DNA from 2 places in the Larkinella bovis genome. Region 1 is predicted to be linked to the other one. Evidence: riboswitches for the same ligand, from Rfam matches in the RefSeq annotation. Region 1 holds a riboswitch; the other holds the start of a gene.
What was found. Region 1 has a riboswitch for S-adenosylmethionine ahead of metH (methionine synthase). Riboswitches for the same ligand answer to the same signal wherever they lie in the genome.

Region 1 (10,811 bases):
TTTTTTGTTGGTCGGGTCGGCAAACGTTACGTCACCGTATTGATGCTGCCCCTCTTCCGGGTTCACATCTTCCCGTCGATCAATCTTGTTCATAACGCTGAGTGGTTATTTTTATGAATAACCGGTTTGCGGGCAAAATGTTAAAACCCCGGCAACGGCTTGATCAGGGTTTTCAGCGGTTTCTTTTTACCTTTCCGGTCCGAACCTTTTTCGATGGAATCTTTGGTATGAAAACGATTCTGGTAACCGCCCTGCTCATGGCTTCAATGATGGCTTGTAACTCCAAAACCGGACAGGAAAACACGGCCGCAAACGCCGATTTTACCAAAACCGTGGACGATTATTACGAAGAACGGCTAAAACTGTTTCCGCTGGAAGCCACGTTTCAGGGGGATAACCGGTATAACGATCAGTTGCCCAACAGCAATTCGCAGGCTTACCTCGACCAGACCAAAGCGTTTTATACGACCTATCTGGACAAACTGAAAACCTTCGACCGCGCATCGCTCCCGGAACAGGACCAGATTTCGTACGACATTCTGAAACGCGAACTCGAACTCCAGTTGGAGCAGTTCAAATTTCACCTCGAATACGTACCCTTCTCGCAGTTTGATGGCCTGACGCTGACGTTCGGGCAGTTGGGCAGCGGAGCCAGTGCGCAGCCGTTCAACACCGTGAAGGATTACGACGACTGGCTGAAACGGATCTCGGCCTTTGCGGTCTGGGGCGACTCGGCCCTTGTCAACTTCCGGAAAGGCATCGACGCCGGCATTACCTGGCCCAAAAGTCTGGTGCTGAAAATGATTCCGCAGATGACCGATCTGGTGGTCAGCGACCCGACCCAAAGTCTGTTCTACGGACCGATCAACAAACTTCCCAAGGATTTCAGCGAGGCCGATAAAAACCGGCTGACGGCGGCTTATCAAAAAGCGATTCGGGAGGAAATCGTCCCGACGTACCGGAAGCTGGGCGATTTTCTGCAAAATGAATACCTGCCCAAGGCCCGCACGACTTCGGGCATCGACGCGGTTGCGCAGGGGCCGGCGCTTTATAACTACCTCGTCCGGACCTGGACGACCACCGACAAAACGCCGGAAGAAATTTACCAGACCGGTTTGAAAGAAGTGGCCCGGATTCGGGCGGAAATGGAGAAAGTGAAAACGCAGGTCGGTTTTACGGGCACCCTCGACCAGTTTTTCACCCACCTCAAAACCGATCCGAAGTTTTACCCATACCAGCAGCCGAAAGAGGTGCTGGCAGCTTTCAACGCCATTCTGACCCGGATCGAGCCGAATCTGAAGACGATGTTTACCAAAACCCCGAAGTCACGATTCGAAATCCGGCAAACCGAGAAATTCCGCGAAGCGTCGGCCAGCGCCGAATACAACCCGGCTTCGGCGGATGGCAGCCGACCCGGTGTTTTCTACGTCCCGATCCCGGACGCCCGGAAATTCAACGTGACGTCCGGCATGGAATCGCTCTTTCTGCACGAAGCCATTCCGGGCCACCACTACCAGTTTTCGCTCCAGCAGGAAGACACCAGCCTACCCAAATTCCGGCGGTTTGCCTGGTACGGTGCCTACGGCGAAGGATGGGCCTTGTATTGCGAATCCCTGGGAAAAGAACTCGGCCTCTACACCGATCCGTACCAGTATATGGGGGCGTTGAATGACGAGATGCACCGGGCGATCCGGCTGGTGGTCGATGTGGCCCTTCATACCAAACACATGACCCGCGAGGAAGCCATCCGCTATATGATGGCCAACGAGCCGATAGCGGAAGAAGGCGCGGTGGCCGAAATCGAGCGGTACATGGCTATTCCGGGGCAGGCGCTGTCGTATAAAATCGGCGCTTTGAAAATCCGGGAATTGCGCACTAAATACGAACAACAACTCGGTGATCGATTCAGTCTGGCGGCTTTTCACGACGAATTTCTGAAAGACGGCTGCATGCCGCTGGACATACTGGAACGCAAAATGGATGCCTGGGCTACCCGTCAGGGGAACTAACCGCTCCGAAAAACGAACGAATGATACAAATCGGAAAACTAAATACGCTACGCGCGCTTCGTGAAACCAGTGTCGGTTTTTTCCTGGGCGACGACGAGGGCACGGATCTGCTGCTCCCCAACAAATACGTACCCGACGGGCTGCGGGTCGATGATGATATTGAGGTGTTTGTCTACACCGACTCGGAAGACCGGCTGATTGCCACCACGCTGACGCCGAAAATCATGCGCAATGAATTCGCGCGCCTGCAGGTGGTGTCGGTGTCGCGCGTGGGGGCGTTTCTGGACTGGGGGCTGGAAAAAGACCTGCTCGTACCCTACCGCGAACAAAGCATTCCGATGGAAGTCGGACGCTGGTATGTCGTGTATCTGTACCTCGATCACGAAACCGACCGGCTGGTGGCTTCCAACCGGTTGAACCGGTTTCTGGATACGGGCAAACCGAATCTGGAAGAAGGGCAGGAAGTGTCGCTGCTGGCCTACGAATCGACCGACCTGGGGATTAACGTCATCATCAACAACCGCTACCGCGGGCTGGTGTACGCCAACGAAATCTTCCAGCGGGTCTATCCTGGCGACCGCCTGACGGGCTATATCAAGCAGATCCGGGAAGATAACCGACTGGATGTCAGCCTGCAAAAACCGGGATACGAAAACGTGGAACCCAATGCCGAACGGATTCTGACCCTGCTGGAAAAGCAACGCGGTTTTTTGCCCCTGAGCGACAACAGCGACCCGGACGAGATTTACCGCACGCTGGAAATGAGCAAGAAAACGTTTAAAAAAGCCATCGGTGCCCTGTTCCGCGAACGGAAGATTGTCATCAAAGACGACGGGATTTACCGGGTTTAAGCGGTTTTATAAACGCCATGACCAAATTTGTTCCGGCTGTCGTAGGCCAGCCCCAGCCCAACGCTGGAGAGTTTGTTTTCGTCGGCAATGGCGGCCTTCGGGAAAAGCCGCCGGAATTCGGCCTGGACAAGCGGCACTTCGGTGGAACCACCGGTCAGAATGACCAGTTCGATGTCGTCGTTCCGAACCCCTGCATTTTGCAGACATTCGGTGGCCGAAGTCGTAATTTTCCGGACTTCTCCCTGAATGGCGGTTTCGAATTGCGCCCGGTGGATCGGGATTAAAAAGCCTTCCTCGACGAAATCAATGGGAGTCTGGTACATTTCCTGGGCCGTCAGCGCCATTTTGGCTTCTTCGGCCGCGCCCAGCAGTGCGTGGCCGGTTTCGTTTTCCAGCACGTTCAGGAGCCTCCCGTAGCGGTTTTTGTCGTGCGACTGGTGCAGCAACTGCCGGGTTTGCATGATCAGCTTCGGCGTATACAGAAAGTTAACCTTACTCCATTCCGCCAGATCATGAAACGGTTTCAGCGGCACTTCCAGGCATTTGTCCCCGTAGGTACTGCGGTACCCCAGTTCAGGCATAATGGCCGTCAAACTTAGGTGCTTATCAAAATCGTTGCCGCCCACCCGAACCCCGGTATTGGCCAGTATATCCGACGACCGATCCGGTTTATGGATGGAACGGTTCGACAGCCGGATCACCGTAAAATCCGAGGTCCCTCCGCCCAGGTCGGCCACAATGGCCAGCTTCTCGCCGGTCAGGCGGGCTTCGTGGGCAAAAGCAGCCGCGATTGGCTCGAACTGGAAATCGATGTCCTTAAATCCGATGCGCTGGGCAATCACCTTCAGTTCCGCCTGCGCCCGGGCATCGGCTTCCGGCGACTGATCGACAAAGTGAACCGGTCGGCCCATCACGACCTGTTCGATTTCCTGCCCCGCATCGGCTTCGGCTTTCGCCTTCAGGGTTTTCAGGAACGAGGCTATGATCGTCGTAAAATTCATCACCGTGCCGTTCACGATGGTCCCCTGCGTCATCAGCGAGGTGCCGAGGACCCGTTTCAGGCTGCGCATAAACCGACCATCCTGCCGGTCAAAAAAGGCGTGAATGGCGGTACGGCCGTAACACGGTTTGTTATCGATGCGCCGGTAAAAGATGGCGCTGGGAATCGTAACGTGCGATTGCTCAACCGGCACGAGCGTAATCTGCCCGGCCTGGTCAATGGCAATGCTTGAATTGGAGGTACCGAAATCGATTCCGCACGAAATGGGAGTCATGCCTGCTGCTGGTTGGGTAAAAAGGGGCGCAAAGTTACGAGGAAATTGACGCCAATGCGTTCCCATCCTGAATTTCTACCCAAAAGAATTGAGCTAGGCGGCCACGAATAAGAACGCCCGGAGCGGTAGGTCGATCGAACCACAGCTTCGGGCGTTAAGACTGATCAGGATAAAGAGTTACCGCACGATCCGGTAGCGTTGCTGAATCGACTGGCGGATACAGGTACCGACAGCATAGGAAAAGCTGATTAAACCGGTCGTCCAGACCATACCCCAGACGCTCAGGTACGACCATTTGCCGGTATTGAAACTGGTCAGCAGCGACATCATCATCAACACCATCCCGACGGTCATCAGCAGTGCCGTCAGCAGGGAATTCCGGTATTCCTGCCGCAGGTCGTAGGCACCGTAGGCCTTGTTCCGGAACTGAAAAACGATATCGTCCAGATCGGCCTGCTGAAGTTGTTTCTCCGACATGGTCAGCTCGATCTGGTAGGTTTTACGCAGTTGTTTAACGGCTTTCGCGTTGGCTTCGAGCTGAACTTTTTCCAGCGCCTTCTCAAACGGAAGACCGATCCACATGTAATGCTCCACCTCACAGGCCAGGTGGTCGAGAAGTTCTTCGAACAATGCCTCGTCCGTGCCGTTCCAGACCAAATGACGATATAATGTATCGATTTGTTGCGGGCTGAGCTTTTCCATGTTTAAAAGCAGTTTAGGGCGGTTAATGTAACGATTAATTACCCAGCGACAAAGCCGGAGCGGGTTGGAGGAGTTGTTTCATTATTTCAACAAAGCGTTCGAAGTCAGAAACCTTCTGAACCGCCATTTCATTACCACGCGGAGTCAGCGTGTAGTATTTTCGCAACCGCCCATCGACCTCCACCGACTCCGTGATCAACAATCCTTCCTGTTGCAGCTTGTGCAAAACCGGGTACAGCGCTCCGAATGTCAGCACCACTTCGCCCTGGGTCCGTTCCTTGACGGACTGCGTGATTTCGTACCCGTACATCCGGCCCTGTTCGGTCAGTAGTTTTAATACGATGGTTTTGAGGGTTCCCCGCAAAAACTCATTGCTTGATGGTTCCATATTTTGCAATCCTAATTGTTCACCAATAAATATGGAGTAAATATATACAAGATTCCGATATATCCAAACAAAAAAAGAAACTTTCATGCGAAAGTTTCTCCAAAGGGGGGTGTCTGTTTTCTGCTTACGCGTCGTAAGCCAGCACCGGCGCCAGCCAGCGTTCGACATCTTCCACGCTCATCTGCTTGCGTTGCGCATAGGCAAACACCTGATCCTTAGTAATTTTACCCACGGCAAAATACCGGGATGCCGGGTGCGAAAAATAAAAACCGCTCACCGAGGAGGCCGGATACATGGCAAAACTTTCGGTCAGCTCAATTCCGATTTCGCCCGCATTGAGCAGCTCAAACAAGGTGGCTTTTTCCGTATGGTCCGGGCAGGCCGGATAGCCGGGGGCCGGGCGAATCCCCTGGTACTCTTCCTTGATCAACTCCTCATTGGACAGGTTTTCACCGGTTGCATACGGCCAGAATTCCGTCCGGACCCGTTTGTGCATCAGTTCGGCGAACGCTTCGGCCAGCCGGTCGGCGATGGCCTTGATCATGATGCTGTTGTAATCGTCATGGTCGCGCTCGAAGGCTTCGATCAGTTTCTCGATGCCGATGCCCGCGGTCACGGCAAAACCGCCGATGTAATCCGTATGGCCGGTTTCCAGCGGGGCCACGAAATCTGCCAGACAGAAATTCGGCAAACCGGGTGCTTTCTGGTTCTGCTGCCGCAGGAAATGCAGGACGACTTTGGTATCATACACCAGTTCTCCAACCGGTTTCAGCGGCTCGTCAGGATTTGCCATCCTGACGGAGTCGGCTGCGGATTTGAAATCCGTTACCGTTGAAGTCGAAACCGAAACATCGGCCCCTGCCAATGCCGACGAGCGGTTTGCCAGACGGCTGAGTTTGTACTCAATATGCGTGTGCGTCCCGTGCCGCTCGCAGGGTACTTCGTGGGCGATTTCCTCAAACTCATGCAGCAACACATCATCTTCAGCCGAGTTGGCCGGGAAAAATCCGACGACGGCTTTCGCTTTCAGGAGTTTTTCGTCGATCACCCGCTGCAACAGCCGGTTGGCATCGTCGTAGAGCTTTTTGGCTTCTTTCCCGACCACCGCATCCTCGAAAATCTTCGGGTATTTTCCGTGCAACTGCCAGGTCTGGAAAAACGGCGTCCAGTCGATGTACTCGGCGATTTCTTTCAGCGAATAATCCGGAAAATACCGGTTGCCCAGAAATTGCGGTTTTACCGGCTCAAAGGCCGACCAGTCGATAGCGGTTTTGTTCTTGCGGGCGGCATGGAGGCTCAGGTAGTTTTTATCCTGCTTCCGCCGGGCGTGATCATCCCGGAGTTTCCGGTATTCCGCTTTGATTTCGTCAAAAATCTGGTTCCGAACGGTCGCCTGCTCACTGGTCAGCCGCCCGGCGACGGGCACACTCCGGCTGGCATCCAGCACGTGAATCACCGGTCCCGAATAATGCGGATCGATCTTGACGGCCGTATGAATCCGGGAGGTGGTGGCGCCACCGATCAACAGCGGAATCGTGAAGCCCTGCCGTTCCATCTCCTTGGCTACGCCCACCATCTCGTCGAGCGAGGGCGTAATCAAGCCGCTCAGCCCAATGATATCGACGTTGTGCTTTTTGGCTTCCTCCAGAATTTTCTGCGTCGGCACCATTACGCCCAAATCGATGATTTCGTAGTTGTTACAGCCCAGCACCACACCGACAATGTTCTTCCCAATGTCGTGCACGTCGCCTTTGACGGTCGCCATCAGGATTTTTCCGGCGGCTTTGGCTCCTTCCGACTTACTGGCTTCGATGAACGGCAACAGGTAGGCCACGGCTTTTTTCATCACCCGCGCCGACTTCACAACCTGCGGCAGAAACATCTTTCCTTCACCGAACAGATCGCCGACCACGTTCATCCCATCCATCAGGGGTCCTTCGATGACCTCAATCGGGCGTTCAAACTGCTGCCGGGCTTCTTCCGTATCCTCCTCGATATAATCCGTAATGCCACGCACCAGGGCGTGTTTCAGTCGTTCGGCCACCGATTCCTGCCGCCAGCTTTCGTCCTGCACCACCTCTTTGCCCTTCGCCTTAACGGTTTCGGCAAACGCCACCAGGCGCTCCGTCGCGTCCGGACGGCGGTTCAGCAGCACGTCTTCGCAGTACTCGAGCAGGTTCTTCGGAATTTCGTCGTAAACCGCCAGTTGCCCCGCGTTCACGATACCCATGTCCATCCCGGCTTTGATGGCGTGGTAGAGGAAAACCGAGTGCATCGCTTCCCGCACCACTTCGTTGCCCCGGAACGAGAATGAAATGTTGGACACCCCACCACTCACCTTCGCCAACGGCAGGTTTTCCTTGATCCAGCGCGTGGCATTGATGAAATCGACGGCGTAGTTGTTGTGCTCCTCGATCCCGGTCGCCACCGTCAGGATGTTGGGGTCGAAAATGATATCCTGGGCCGGAAAACCGACCTGATCGACCAGAATCCGGTACGCCCGTTCGCAGATTTCGATCCGCCGTTCGTAGTTATCGGCCTGACCGGTTTCGTCAAACGCCATGATCACGGCGGCCGCGCCGTAGCGTTTGATCAGACGAGCCCGCTCAATGAACGCTTCTTCGCCTTCTTTCAGCGAAATGGAGTTCACGATGGCTTTGCCCTGCACGCATTTCAGACCCGCTTCGATCACCTCCCACTTCGAGGAGTCGATCATGATAGGCACGCGGGCAATATCCGGCTCCGAGGCAATCAGGTTCAGGAAGGTCGTCATCACCTCCACCGAATCGAGCATCCCCTCATCCATGTTCACGTCGATCACCTGCGCGCCGTTCTCGACCTGCTGACGCGCCACCGACAAAGCCGCATCGTAATCGCCGGCTTTGATCAACCGCGCAAACGCTTTCGAACCGGTTACGTTGGTCCGTTCCCCAACGTTGACGAAGTTGGTTACTTCCGTGATTTTCAGCGGCTCCAGGCCGCTCAGTTTCTGGTACGGTTCCGGCTGCGGTTTGGGCCGCGGCTGGTATTTGGCGACGGCTTGGGCAATCGCCCGGATGTGATCGGGCGTCGAACCGCAGCAACCGCCGACGATGTTGACAAAACCGTCCTGCACAAAGCCTTCGATCTGGGCGGCCATTTCTTCGGGCGACTGATCGTATTCACCCATTTCGTTGGGTAAACCGGCATTGGGGTAGGCGGAGGTATAGAAGGGCGATTCTTTCGCCAGTGTCTGCACATACGGGCGCAGTAGTTCGGCCCCCATCGCGCAGTTCAGACCAATACTGAGCAGCGGCAGGTGCGAAACCGAATACAGGAACGCTTCCGTCGTCTGGCCCGATAACGTCCGGCCCGACGCGTCGGTAATCGTCCCTGAGACCATGATTGGCAACGGCGCCAACCCTTTGTCCGAAAAGTATTTATCAATCGCAAACAAAGCCGCTTTGGCATTGAGTGTATCCGTGATCGTTTCAATCAGCAGCAGATCGGCTCCACCTTCCACCAGACCGGACACCTGCGTATAAAACGCTTCGACCAGTTGATCGAAGGTGATGGCCCGGTAACCCGGGTTGTTTACATCCGGCGACATCGACGCCAGTCGCGTGGTGGGCCCCATCGCTCCGGCCACAAACCGGGGTTTGTCGGGCGTCAGGCGCGTCACTTCCTGCGCTACTTCCCTGGCAATTTTCGCCGACTGATAATTCAGTTCATACACCAGTTCTTCCATGTGGTAGTCGGCCATCGCCACCCACGTTCCGCTGAACGTATTGGTTTCGATGATGTCCGAACCCGCATCGAGGTACTGGCGGTGAATTTCCTTAATAATGTGCGGCTGCGTGATCGACAGCAGGTCGTTGTTGCCTTTCAGTTCGTGCGGCCAGTCGGCAAACCGGGTTCCGCGGTAGTCTTCTTCGCCCAGTTTGTAGCGCTGAATCATGGTCCCCATGGCACCGTCGAGCATCAAAATGCGCTGCTGAAGAAGGTTAGTTATTTTTTCCAAGTTCGTGAATTGGTTATAGCAATAGAGTCCAGACAATCAGCCGGTTCTGGCAGAAAAAGGCAATGTTCACGGAATAGCTTATCGAAGAAAGGAAGCGGGGAGCATACTTTCAACTTATCTGTCCCCACCAGCGGGGCGGAATTTGGCACCTTTTTCAAGGGGGTTGAATGGTTGCCAAGACTTCATTGGGTCCAATCCCTCCGTCTTTCTCGATAAGCGTTGTACAAAAATAGGAAAAGCGCCGTCTTTTACCAAATCGATGCGCATAGCCGAAAAACCGCGTGAGCACCGAAAAGATTCCCTATCCGAGTGGTTGCGATCGGCGGTGATGTCCGCCGGATTCCGGTCGCGAAACCCGGCCATTCTTCGTCCGGTTGCCCAGGACAGGAACAAAACCGCCCGTTAACGCGAATCCGTCCTTTTTGGATTTTGGGCAAAATTCCTGCACCGCAGAAAAACCGGCTCATTTCGTCTGCGGACGTAAATTGACTATATTTGGGCGTTTCAGTACCACTTTTCCAACGTCACCTTGAAAATTGCAGCGATTGACATCGGCTCCAACGCGGCCCGGCTCCAGATCTCCACGGTTCTGCACGTCGACGACGTAATCAGCTTTAAACGAGTCGAATACGTCCGGTTTCCGCTCCGGCTGGGACACGATGTGTTTAACTACGGGGAAATTACGCCGGAAAGCGAGGTTCGGACCAACAAACTGATGCAGGTTTATAAACTGCTGATGGAGTTGCACGAAGTGGAAGATTATATGGCCTGCGCCACCTCGGCCATGCGGGAAGCCGCCAACGGGCACAAAGTCGCCACGCGGATCAAGGAACTGACCGGCATCGAAATCAACATCATCGACGGCCAGAAAGAAGCCCAACTGATTAACAATGTGGTGGTTCAGGCGCTCGACGAACGGCAGTTTCTGCACATCGATGTAGGTGGGGGCAGCACCGAACTGAACCTCTATCTGAACCGCAAAAAGGTCAACTCCAAATCGTTCAAAATTGGCTCCGTGCGCCTGCTGGAGGGAAAAGAAACCAAAGGGGCCTGGAACAAAATGAAAGAATGGGTGGCCGAAAACGTGCTGCCATCGCAGGAAATCGTGGCCGTCGGTACGGGCGGCAACATCAACAAAATCTTCAACCTCGTTTCCAAAATTTCGGACACAACCACGCTGGCCGAAATCGAACGGATGCGGAATTATATTTCCGGCTACAGCCTGGACGACCGGATCAACAAACTGCGGCTGAACGCCGACCGCGCCGACGTCATTATTCCGGCGGCTGACATTTACATTGCGGTCATGAAATGGGCGGGCGCCGACACCATCATTGTGCCCGATCTCGGCCTGAAAGACGGAATCATTCAGCTGGTGCACGAACGCTGGCTCAAAAAACAGCACAAAAAGAAGAACTAACTCCTGGCCTTTCCCACCGACCGGTGTACGAAATCCTGCACGTCGAAAATCCACTGCCCAGCCAGCTGCCCCGGTTTTACCGGGACGGTTTTTTGTTTCTGCAGGCCCGGCATTTGCTCAACCAACCCTGCCGACCGCTCCATTATTTCGCGTTAATCAATGTCAAA
Region 2 (10,811 bases), 210 kb from region 1:
GGTCGGTTATTTGTGGCGGCCAACCATTCTGCCGGGCCACCGAAGCCGCAGTTTCGCGATTACCAGGCCCACGGTTTTTATTCTGACGACCACGGCCAGCGCTGGAAACTGAGCCCTACCATCGATTATCCGGGTAGCAACGAAAGCACGGCGGCCGAAACCACCGACGGCGGTTTGCTGATGAACATGCGCAACCAGTCGGGCGATGTGAAAAACCGCCTGCTGGCTTACTCGCCGAATGCGGGCGAAAGCTGGCAACCGACCGTGGTGGCAAAGGACCTGCCCGACCCGGTTTGCCAGGGTTCGATGGTGAATTACCAGACGAGGGCGGGAAAACCGGTCTTGCTTTTTGCCAATGCCAACAGCCCGACCCGGCGCGAGAAACTCACCGTGCGGGAAAGCACCGACAACGGTAAAAGCTGGTCGGCAGGCCGGGAAATTTACAGCGGCTCATCGGCGTATTCGGATCTGGTGATTTTGCAGGACGGTCGGATTGGCCTGCTCTACGAGCGTGATAATTATTCCCTGATTCAGTTTACGTCCTTTTCCTACGACTGGCTGAAACCGTAAGGCGGCCAAAACCGGTTGGCTCGCGGTTAGCAGGGCTGAAAAAGCGAATCGATCTAAAACCGCAGGCGTCCGCCGGTTTCGGTCACGTCCAGGTCGGCCACCCGACCGATGGGCATCGCCAGATTGCGGGGCACGTGGCCGACCGGAAAATCGAAGCAAACCGGGTAGTCGAAACCGGCGACGTGTTCGGCGATGATTTCATTGACGGTTTTGCCAAATGGGGCCGATTCGTTGATCCGCATCTCGGTAAACTGACCCACCACCAGACCGGCCAGACCGGTCAGCCGGCCGGCGCGCCGGAGCTGGATCATCATGCGATCGGTCGAATAGAGCGTCTCGTCGATGTCTTCAATGAAGAGAATCTTGCCGTGCAGATCGACATCCGAGGGCGTGCCCAGCGTGTGGACGAGCAGGGCCAGGTTGCCGCCTACCAACGGGCCGCTGGCTGTTCCCGGGCGGTTGAGCGCGTGGTTGGGGCTGGTATACGGTTCGAGCGCTTCCCCGAATAAACATTGGTGCAGGGTGTCTATCGCCGGTCGGGCACCTTCGCTTCCGAAAAGTTTGGGCATGATGGCGTGCAGACTCTGGACGCCCAGCCGGTGCAGGTGACAATGCAGAACGGTAATATCGCTGAAGCCGATGATCCATTTCGGGTGTTGAAGAAACCGGGTAAAATCGAGCTGATCGAGAATGCGGTAACTGCCATACCCCCCCCGGGCGGAGAAAATGGCCCGAATGGTCGGATCGTCGAGCATGCGTTGCAGGTCGCGCCCGCGCACGAAATCGTCGCCCGCAAATTGAAAATAGCTACTTTGGAGGGATTCGCCTTCGACTACTTCCAACTGCCACTCGTCGCGCAGAATCCGAAACGCCGGTTCGAGTGTCTCGTAATCCAGCCGACTGGCCATCGCCATCAGACCCACCCGTTGACCGGGGCGCAAATAAGGGGGCTTTATCAAATTATTTTCAAGTTTTGTTTCAACAAAACCGGCTCAAAATCAGGGGCCGGTTTTAATGAATAATGTCGATCAACAGGTTGGTTTACAGGTTTGTAAGGAAACCAAGGGGAATCAATTAATTAGATCTTAATGTATTTCTAATTAAAATTTAATTTCCATAACGCACTGATACTGTTGTGGTTATGGGGATGGCGTTGGTGGGCCGGAAACTACCCAATCAGCCTGAGTGCGAAAATACCTATTATTGTTTAGCAGTAATGCCAAACGAATAAACTACCATCTTCCGTACACAAAGATAAGATGCCGACTGAATTTATAAACCGGCACGCTGGCAAAATCAGTATTGTAGTTCCGGCTCATAATGAAGAAGAAAACCTGCCGGTTTTGGTGAATCGGCTGGGACGTATTTTGGCGCCGTATCCGGATGTTGAAATCCTGATCATCGACGACGGCAGTACGGATAATACCCTCGATCTGCTGCAACGATTGAGCAATCTGTACCCCCCGGTTCATTACGTGTCTCTTGCCCGCAATTTTGGCCACCAGGCCGCGCTACGCGCTGGTTTCGACCACGCGACCGGTAGCTGCGTAATCTGTCTCGGTGCCGATTGGCAGCACCCACCCGAACTGATTCCGGCGCTCATCCGGCAGTGGGAGGAAGGCTACGACGTGGTATGCGCCATTCGGAAACCCGACCCGTCGCTGTCCCTGATGAATCGGCAGACCTCGCGCTGGTTCTACCAGTTCGTCCGCCGGGTGTCCGGCGTCAACCTGGAAGAAGGCGCTGCTGACTTCCGGTTACTCGACCGAAAAGTAGTTGAAAACCTTAGGCTTTATCAGCAGACCGATTTGTTTCTGCGCGGGATGATCACCTGGATGGGTTTCCGCCAGAGCCGGGTCGAATACCAGCCTGTCCGGCGCGACGCCGGAAAAAGTAATGACTCGTTTCGCAAGATATTCGACCTGGCGACGATGGGGGTTACTTCGTTGACTACCAAACCGCTCTACCTGTCGGTCGTGCTCGGTTTTGGTATGTTTTTGGTTGGGTTATTAGCCGGAGCCGACGTCGTCTATGAAACGTATTTTACGGCCAACACGGTTTTCGGCTGGTTAATCCTTGGGCTGTTGATTACGCTACTGGCTGGTATTCAGATAATTATGGTTGGCGTCATCGCCGTTTATCTCGGGAAGGCATTTCAGGAAATTAAACACCGGCCAACCTACCGGATTCAGGAATCGAATCTGGTCAGGAAAGTCGTTAGCGTCGGGTCATGGGAGTGGTAAATCGTCAGATTTTGTTTACGGTCGATGTGGAGGAGTTCGATACGGCGCTGGAGTACGGCCACGAACTGTCGCTCAACGAACAACTGATCGTTTCGACCCGGGGCCTGCACTTGCTGGCCGATCGGCTGGCGACGCTGAATGTTCGGGCCACCCTGTTTACGACGGCCAACTACGCGTTTCACGAAACGGACTTGATTCTGAAACTGGTGAAAACGCACGAAATTGCGTCACACGGCTATTATCATACGACGTTTGAACCCGCCGATCTGCTGAAATCCCGCCGGACGCTGGAAGCCATTACGGGGCAGGAGGTGGTCGGTTTTCGCCGGGCTCGGATGGGAGAAGTGGATGAGAAGGATCTTTGGCTGGCGGGCTATCGCTACAATTCGTCGCTGCATCCGACCTATCTACCGGGGCGGTATAACCACCTGCGGGAGCCCCGGACACCTTTCCAACGGGGTGGTATTCTGCACATTCCGGCTTCGGTGACGCCCCGGCTTCGGCTGCCGTTGTTCTGGCTGAGCCTGAAAAACTTCCCGTTTGCCCTGTATAAACGGTTGTGTCTGCACACCTTAAAAACCGACGGTTTCCTGAATCTCTACGTGCATCCCTGGGAGTTTACCGACTTGTCGGATTACCGTAAAATTCCGGCGTACGTCCGGCGGTATTCCCACCAGCGGTTGCTCGACCGCGTCGAAGACCTGCTGCGGTTCCTGGCTCCCCATGGCGAGTACCGGACCATGCAGGAATTTGCCGATACTTTCCTGTCGACCTCAAAAGCATGAGTTTATACGGGTTACCTCCGTCGCGGAGCGGGTTTTGGAGCCTTGTGGATCAGATAAAAATAACGTCTTCCAGCACATCCGCGCCCATTTCGCGGTTGATGAGCTGAATCATTTTCTGTTTGGCAATGACCAGTTCGTTGCGGAGTGGCCCGGAACTGATTTCAATGTGGAGCTTGCGGTCCTTGACGTACAGGCGGTTGGTGCGGGAGGCAATGGCTTTGCCCATCATTTTCTCCCAGAACGCTTCGAGGTAGGTTTCGTTAAACCGGGTTTGCAACTGGTATGACTTCAACATTTGCCCGATAGCATCTTTCAGGACAACGGTTCCCGCGCGACGGGACGCGTTTTCTTTGTCGAAGCGATAATAGTGAGCCATACGAAACGGTGTCTTGCTACAAAGGTAACGATCGGCCCGTCGGAATGGCAAGCGATTCCGAAAAAAAATACCCGGTTATGGAGCGCCAGTCCGAAGGTAAAACGATCCCGGGCAGGCTTTCTTCCCGGAATTCAAAAAGCAGGATTTGGTACCGGTTTCGCTCAACAACCCTGAAATCAGGCCTAAAACCGGGGGTTGGTGACCGGGCGCGATTAAAAATCGAGAAATGCTGGATAAAGGATTCGCTTTTTCGGGTATATCTTCCCTATTTTGGACTTTATTTGTATTGATTTACCCATAGTCCTTATCTGATTTATGCAATCTTCTGAAAAACCGTCGCAAACATCGCGTCGCAAATTTATTCAGGCCGGAGCGCTGGCCGCTGGTAGCTTCTTTATCGTGCCGCGCCACGTTCTGGGCGGGAAAGGTTTTATTGCCCCCAGCGATAAACTGAACCTGGCCGCAGTAGGCTTTGGCGGTAAAGGCTCCAGTGATATTAACAACTCCTTTAACAACGGAGCCAATAATGTTGTGGCCCTGTGCGACGTCGATTGGGGCCTGCCCCGCGTAAAGGAAAACTTTACCAAACACGAAAAAGCTAAACGGTACAAGGATTTTCGTGAGATGCTCGAAAAAGAAGGCAACACCATTGATGCCGTGACGGTTTCAACCGCCGATCATACGCATGCCGTGGTGGCGCTGGCGGCTATGCAGCGGGGTAAGCACGTTTACGTACAAAAACCGTTGACCCACAACATTCACGAAGCCCGGTTGCTGACCGAAGCGGCCCGGAAATACAAAGTAGTAACCCAGATGGGGAACCAGGGGTCGTCGAATCCGCAACAGAAAACGATGGTTGAGTGGTTTGATAAAGGCTTGATTGGGAAAGTCCACGAAATTCAGATCTGGACCAACCGCCCCGTATGGCCGCAGGGAATTCCGGTTCCGCAGCCGGCCGGCGAACCGTCTGCCGACCTGGATTGGGATCTGTGGCTCGGGCCTGCACAGAAAGTAGGCTATACGCCAGCTTACCACCCGTTCAAATGGCGTGGCTGGTGGAACTTCGGTGCCGGCGCGCTGGGTGACATCGGTTGCCACATCATGGATATTCCGTTCCGGGTGCTGGGATTGGGCTACCCGACCGAAGTAGAAACCAGCATTAGCGCGGTCTTTTTGAAAGACTGGACCCCGGAATACAACCCCGAAGGGTGCCCGCCCGCTTCCCACGTCGAATTGAAGTTCCCGGCCTCGGCCAAGAATAAGTCGGAAGTCAAAATGGTTTGGTCCGACGGCGGTATCCGTCCGTTCCGCCCCGACTTCCTACCTGCCGGTGAAGCGTACCCCGAAGGTGGCGAAAATGGGATGTTCATGATTGGTGATAAAGGCCTGATTGCCTGTGGGATGTACGGTGACGATCCGAAACTGTATACCAAAGACGGCAAGAAAGTGGAAGCACCCGCGAAACCAAAACCGGCTGATGGCAAGCCCTGGCCGGAAAACGGCCACCAGATTCTGTGGACGGAAGCCTGCAAAGCCGGTTTCAACAGCAAGGAACACAAAGCGCTGACCTCGTCGTTCGACTTCGCCGGTCCGCTGACTGAGTCGGTGCTGATGGGCAACCTGGCCATTCGCAGCTACATGCTCCGGACGCCGAAAGCCGATGGGAAAGGGTTTACCTATCCCGGTCGCCAACGCCTGTTGTGGGATGGCAAGAACATGAAAATTACCAACTTCGACGATGCCAACCAGTTTGTGTCGCGCCAATACCGCGAAGGCTGGAAGCTGTCGATATAAGCCGTCGCGTCCGGAAGTTTACCAACGACCGTCGGACGGCAGAACCTCCTGTTTTATGGCCATCCGGCTGTAAGACAGGAGGTTTCTTTTTAAGGGAGCGACTACCGTTCGGTAATCCGTTTGCTGCCATTCAGCGACTGCAAGCCGTTTCCTGCCAAAAAATTTGCAGCAACGGACTCCGTTCGCTATACTTGCGGCTGAAATCAAGTTTCCCACGGATTCGACTAACTCCGAATCTTTGCTGCAACATTCCGGTTGCGCTTGATTTATAAAGAAGAGGCAAGAGACCGGGCTCGGTGAACCTCTGGCAACCTGCCGCGCGGCAAGGTGCTACATCCCGCCTGCGGAACGCTTCGGTGGTTCGACAGGAGATATAAATCGACAAACACATGATCAACATCCGATGCTGTATGCCCCCGGCGGGCAATTAATGTCACACAGCCCGAGTATTCCGACAACCGGGAGAGGGATCGGCTTCGGGTTGGCGGTTATACCTGCGTAAAACCGTCAAAATAACTCCATTACGTATCCAGGCGGGCCAACATGGACTCGCGGCTAAACTCTAATCCTAATTTTTACCAATCCACGTTGATTTTTATGGCAAATTCATTGCATTTCGAAACCCTGCAACTGCACGCCGGACAGGAACCTGATCCCACCACCAATTCACGGGCTGTTCCTATTTACCAAACGACTTCCTTTGTATTCAATAATGCCGAACACGGAGCCAAGCTGTTTGCCCTGCAACAATTCGGGAATATTTACACGCGCATTATGAATCCCACCACCGACGTTTTCGAAAAGCGCATTGCTGCGCTGGAAGGCGGAGTCGCGGCTTTGGCCGTCGGGTCGGGACAGGCCGCGCAGTTCGTTGCCCTGAATAACATTCTGAGCGCCGGGGATAATTTCGTTACTACCTCGTATCTCTACGGAGGAACCTACAACCAGTTTAAAGTTTCCTTCAAGCGGCTGGGGGTCGAAGCCCGGTTTGCCGATGGCGATAAAGTAGAGAGTTTTGAAAAACTGATTGACGATAAAACGAAGGCCATTTACCTGGAAACCATCGGGAATCCGGAGTATAACATCCCGGATTTCGAAGCGTTTGCGGCTCTGGCCCAGAAATACGATCTGCCGCTGATCGTGGATAACACGTTTGGTGCGGGCGGTTATTTGATCCGGCCCATTGAGCACGGGGCTGCGGTGGTGGTCGAGTCGGCGACGAAATGGATCGGCGGCCACGGAACCAGCATCGGCGGGGTGATTGTCGATAGCGGTAATTACAACTGGGGAAATGGCAAATTCCCGCAGTTCACCGAACCCGCCGAGGGCTATCATGGGCTGGTGTTCAACGACGTGTTTGGCATTGGCGGGCCGTTTGGCAACATCCAGTTTATCATTCGCGCCCGGGTCGAAGGCCTCCGCGACTGGGGACCGGCACTGAGCCCCTTCAACTCGTTCCTGTTTCTGCAGGGGGTAGAAACCCTGTCGTTGCGGGTAGACCGGATTGTTCAGAACGCCCTGGCGCTGGCCCAATGGCTGGAACAGCACGAACAGGTTGAGAAAGTGTTCTACCCGGGACTGGAAAGCAGCCCGTACCATGCGCTGGCAACCAAATACCTCAAACGCGGTTTCGGGGGCGTTCTGTCGTTCAAACTGAAAGCCGGTAAGGAAGCCGCCGACACGTTTATCGATAACCTGAAACTGATTAGTCACCTGGCGAACGTCGGGGATTCAAAAACGCTGATCATCCACCCGTCGGCGACGACGCACCAGCAACTGAGCGAAGAGGAGCAACTCAGCGCGGGTGTGGTGCCGGGCCAGCTGCGCCTGTCGGTCGGTATTGAGCATATCGATGACATCAAGGCTGATCTGGAAACGGCTTTTGCCGCGATTGCAGGATAGTTTTCGTTTACGGTTTACGGTTTTCAGCTTACGGTTTATAGTTTACGGATTTCAGGATGAACGCTAACGCCTTCTGTCTGACCGTCTAAAACGATAAATTGTAAACGGAAAACCGTAAACCGACAATTCTTTTTTCGATTGGAGACCAAGTTTTTTGACTACAAATACACCTTCTCACTCGAGTCGGGCGCGGTTTTGCCGGGGTTCCGACTAGCGTATACGACACTGGGGAAGCCGAATAAAGATCGTTCCAATGTCGTCTGGATTTGTCATGCACTGACCGGCAGTGCAGACACCCTCGATTGGTGGTCAGGCATGGTCGGGCCGGGTAAATTCTACGATCCGGCGCATTCTTTCATCGTTTGCGCCAACGTGCTGGGTTCCTGCTACGGCTCCACAGGGCCTTTGTCCACAAACCCGGTTTCGGGTAAACCCTTTTACCACGATTTTCCGCAGGTAACGATTTTCGACATTGTCAAAGCGCTCGATCTGCTCCGGCAGGACCTGGGTATCGACCGGATTCAGACCTGTATTGGCGGCTCGCTGGGCGGGCAGCAGGCACTGGAATGGTCTATTCAACAACCGGGTCTGATCCAGAACCTGATTCTGATTGCTACCAACGCCGTGATGTCGCCCTGGGGGATTGCCTTCAATGAATCTCAGCGGATGGCCATCAGTGCCGATCCCACCTGGAGCGAAAACCGCGATGACGCGGGCCGCAACGGCATGAAAGCTGCCCGGGCGGTGGCTTTGTTATCCTACCGGAATTACGATACCTACGGTTTTACGCAGGCGCTGGATAACAACGAACAGCTCGACCACTATAAAGCCTCCAGTTATCAGCAGTACCAGGGCGAAAAACTGGCCAACCGGTTCAATGCCTTTACGTACTGGATTTTGTCGAAAGTGATGGATTCTCATAATGTCGGCCGAAACCGGGGCAGCATCAGCCGGGCGCTGGAGCAGGTTACCTCCCGCACGCTGTCGGTCGGCATCAAATCCGACATTCTTTTTCCGCCCGTCGAGCAACGCACGCTGGCCCGGCACATCCCCGACGCCCGTTACGAAGAGATCGACTCTCTTTATGGGCATGACGGTTTTCTGATCGAAACCAAACCGCTTACCCAAATCATCCGGACCTGGATGGAAGAGCGCAAACCGCTGATAACACCCGCAATGGGCTAGGCTGCGATCTATTAAACCGAATAATAAGTAAATACGCTGTTTTCTACCGCTTTTAAGGACATTCATTTAGCAATCATTGTGTTTTTTGGGGAAATGAATACAAAATTTGTTGTTTTGTAAATAATTTAATAAAATCGCACAATTATTAAATTATTTTAAAAATACGCTTACCCCGCGTTCATCCCCTTTTATCTCATAGATTTTCTCAATGCATGTCATTTTATGGAGGCAAACGATACGGTATCTATTGTTGACAAGAAAAAAAGCCGTCTGAAGCGTGGGATACTGAAAGAAATGTATCGGCTTGGCTCCCGGACGCTGGCGCAGCTAGCCAAGGCCTTACACGCCAGTGTTCCGTCCATCACGATGTTGATCGATGAGCTTGCAACCGAAAACTGGGTGCAGGAAATCGGCATCGGAACCGCTCAGTACGGTCGAAAACCGGCCTTATTCGGGCTGCGGCCCGGTAACCAGGCCGTGGTAGTGGTCGATATCAGTGTTCACGATGTAAAACTGGTGATCTTCGATCTGGCCAACCAACTGCTCGACCGGCTGGATGTCAACCTTCGTTTAGAAGACTCCGTTTCTTTTCTCGATGCCCTGAAAGGGCCGCTGGAAGAAATTGCGGAACGGGCCCGGGAGCGCCGGTTGAATGTGATCGGAGTCGGTTGCGCCCTGCCCGGCCTGGTCGATCCCCGGACGGGTAATAATTACACCTATAAAAACCTGAACCGAAACGGAGAGTCGTTGCCGCAATTGCTCGCCAATAGTTTCAACGCGCCGGTTTATCTCATCAACGACACCAAGGCCACCATTCTGGGCGAGCACCGCTTCGGGCTGGCGAAAGGCAAAAACCACGTGTTGTCCATCAACATCGATTGGGGCGTTGGGTTGGGCGTTATCATCAACGGGGAGATTTTGCAGGGGTCGGCGGGGTTTGCGGGCGAATTGGGGCATATTCAGTTGCAGGCCGACGGCGAATTGTGCACCTGCGGCAAAGTGGGCTGTCTGGATACGCTGACCTCGGCTTCCTCGCTGGTCCGTCGGGTTAAAGTCGGGTTGCGGGAAGGGCGCGTTTCGAAGCTTGCGGAAGAAAATTACGAAGCTATCGATGTTGAAATGGTGATCGATAAGGCCAAAGCGGGCGACGAACTGGCCATCGATCTGCTGAACGAAGTGGGCCGTGAACTGGGCAAAGGCTTGTCCATTGCGGTTCATTTATTTAATCCCGAACTGATTATTGTGAACGGGGTGGTGGCCAAAGCCGAACGGCTCATTACCCGGCCGATCGAACAGGCCATTGACAAATATTGCCTCTCGGATTTTCGGAACAAACTGGTTATCAATGTTTCCCGGCTGGGCGAGATGGCGAAGCTATTCGGTACGCAGGCCTACGTTGTGCAGTGTTTGCTCGAACACGAAGAAATTCCCTAATTAATCAGCTTCCGAATGAAAATTCTCTTTTCCTGGGTCGTCATGTTTGGCCTGATCTGCCAGCTCGCCGGGGCCCAGACCTCCCGTTACGCCATAATCCCCCAACCCGTTCGGCTGACCGCCCAGAACGGCAGTTTTAAATTACCCGCTCAGTTGGTTATCAGCGTCGGAACCGATAACCCGGACGTGCGCCGGGTGGCCGGTATGCTGGCCGACCAATTGACCAAAGCAACCGGGCGAACCCCAACGGTAAAAACCGGTAAGAAGGGTGACATTGCGTTTGTTACGGTAACGAATAACCCCAAAGTAGGCAAGGAAGGCTATTTCCTAAATGTCACGCCGAAACGGATTACGGTGATGGCGCAGGAACCGAACGGTTTTTTCTATGGGATGCAATCACTGCTGCAACTGATGCCTGCGGAGGTGTTCGGGGCTTCGGTCGCGCAGGGAGTGGACTGGTCGGTGCCCTGCTGCGCCATTGAAGATCAGCCGCGTTACGGATACCGGGGCGTTATGCTGGAT

Region 2: linked by a shared signal. The riboswitch ahead of ACFPMF_RS09835 (O-acetylhomoserine aminocarboxypropyltransferase/cysteine synthase family protein) and the one ahead of metH (methionine synthase) in region 1 are both predicted to bind S-adenosylmethionine.

What each region holds. Positions count from the first base shown of each region.
Region 1 covers NZ_JBHSMA010000002.1:423,975-434,785, reverse strand. The annotation lists gene ACFPMF_RS08995 (DUF6582 domain-containing protein) at 1-93, opposite strand, end outside; gene ACFPMF_RS08990 (DUF885 domain-containing protein) at 228-2,009, shown strand; gene ACFPMF_RS08985 (CvfB family protein) at 2,030-2,860, shown strand; gene ACFPMF_RS08980 (Hsp70 family protein) at 2,857-4,134, opposite strand; gene ACFPMF_RS08975 (hypothetical protein) at 4,312-4,836, opposite strand; gene ACFPMF_RS08970 (PadR family transcriptional regulator) at 4,871-5,224, opposite strand; gene metH (methionine synthase) at 5,349-9,170, opposite strand; SAM riboswitch class I at 9,336-9,443, opposite strand; gene ACFPMF_RS08960 (Ppx/GppA phosphatase family protein) at 9,754-10,644, shown strand; gene ACFPMF_RS08955 (GNAT family N-acetyltransferase) at 10,668-10,811, shown strand, end outside.
Region 2 covers NZ_JBHSMA010000002.1:638,263-649,073, forward strand. The annotation lists gene ACFPMF_RS09805 (sialidase family protein) at 1-570, shown strand, start outside; gene ACFPMF_RS09810 (S66 peptidase family protein) at 624-1,529, opposite strand; gene ACFPMF_RS09815 (glycosyltransferase family 2 protein) at 1,830-2,813, shown strand; gene ACFPMF_RS09820 (polysaccharide deacetylase family protein) at 2,801-3,598, shown strand; gene ACFPMF_RS09825 (DciA family protein) at 3,648-3,974, opposite strand; gene ACFPMF_RS09830 (Gfo/Idh/MocA family protein) at 4,290-5,768, shown strand; SAM riboswitch class I at 6,032-6,148, shown strand; gene ACFPMF_RS09835 (O-acetylhomoserine aminocarboxypropyltransferase/cysteine synthase family protein) at 6,366-7,670, shown strand; gene ACFPMF_RS09840 (homoserine O-acetyltransferase family protein) at 7,809-8,855, shown strand; gene ACFPMF_RS09845 (ROK family protein) at 9,078-10,289, shown strand; gene ACFPMF_RS09850 (beta-N-acetylhexosaminidase) at 10,305-10,811, shown strand, end outside.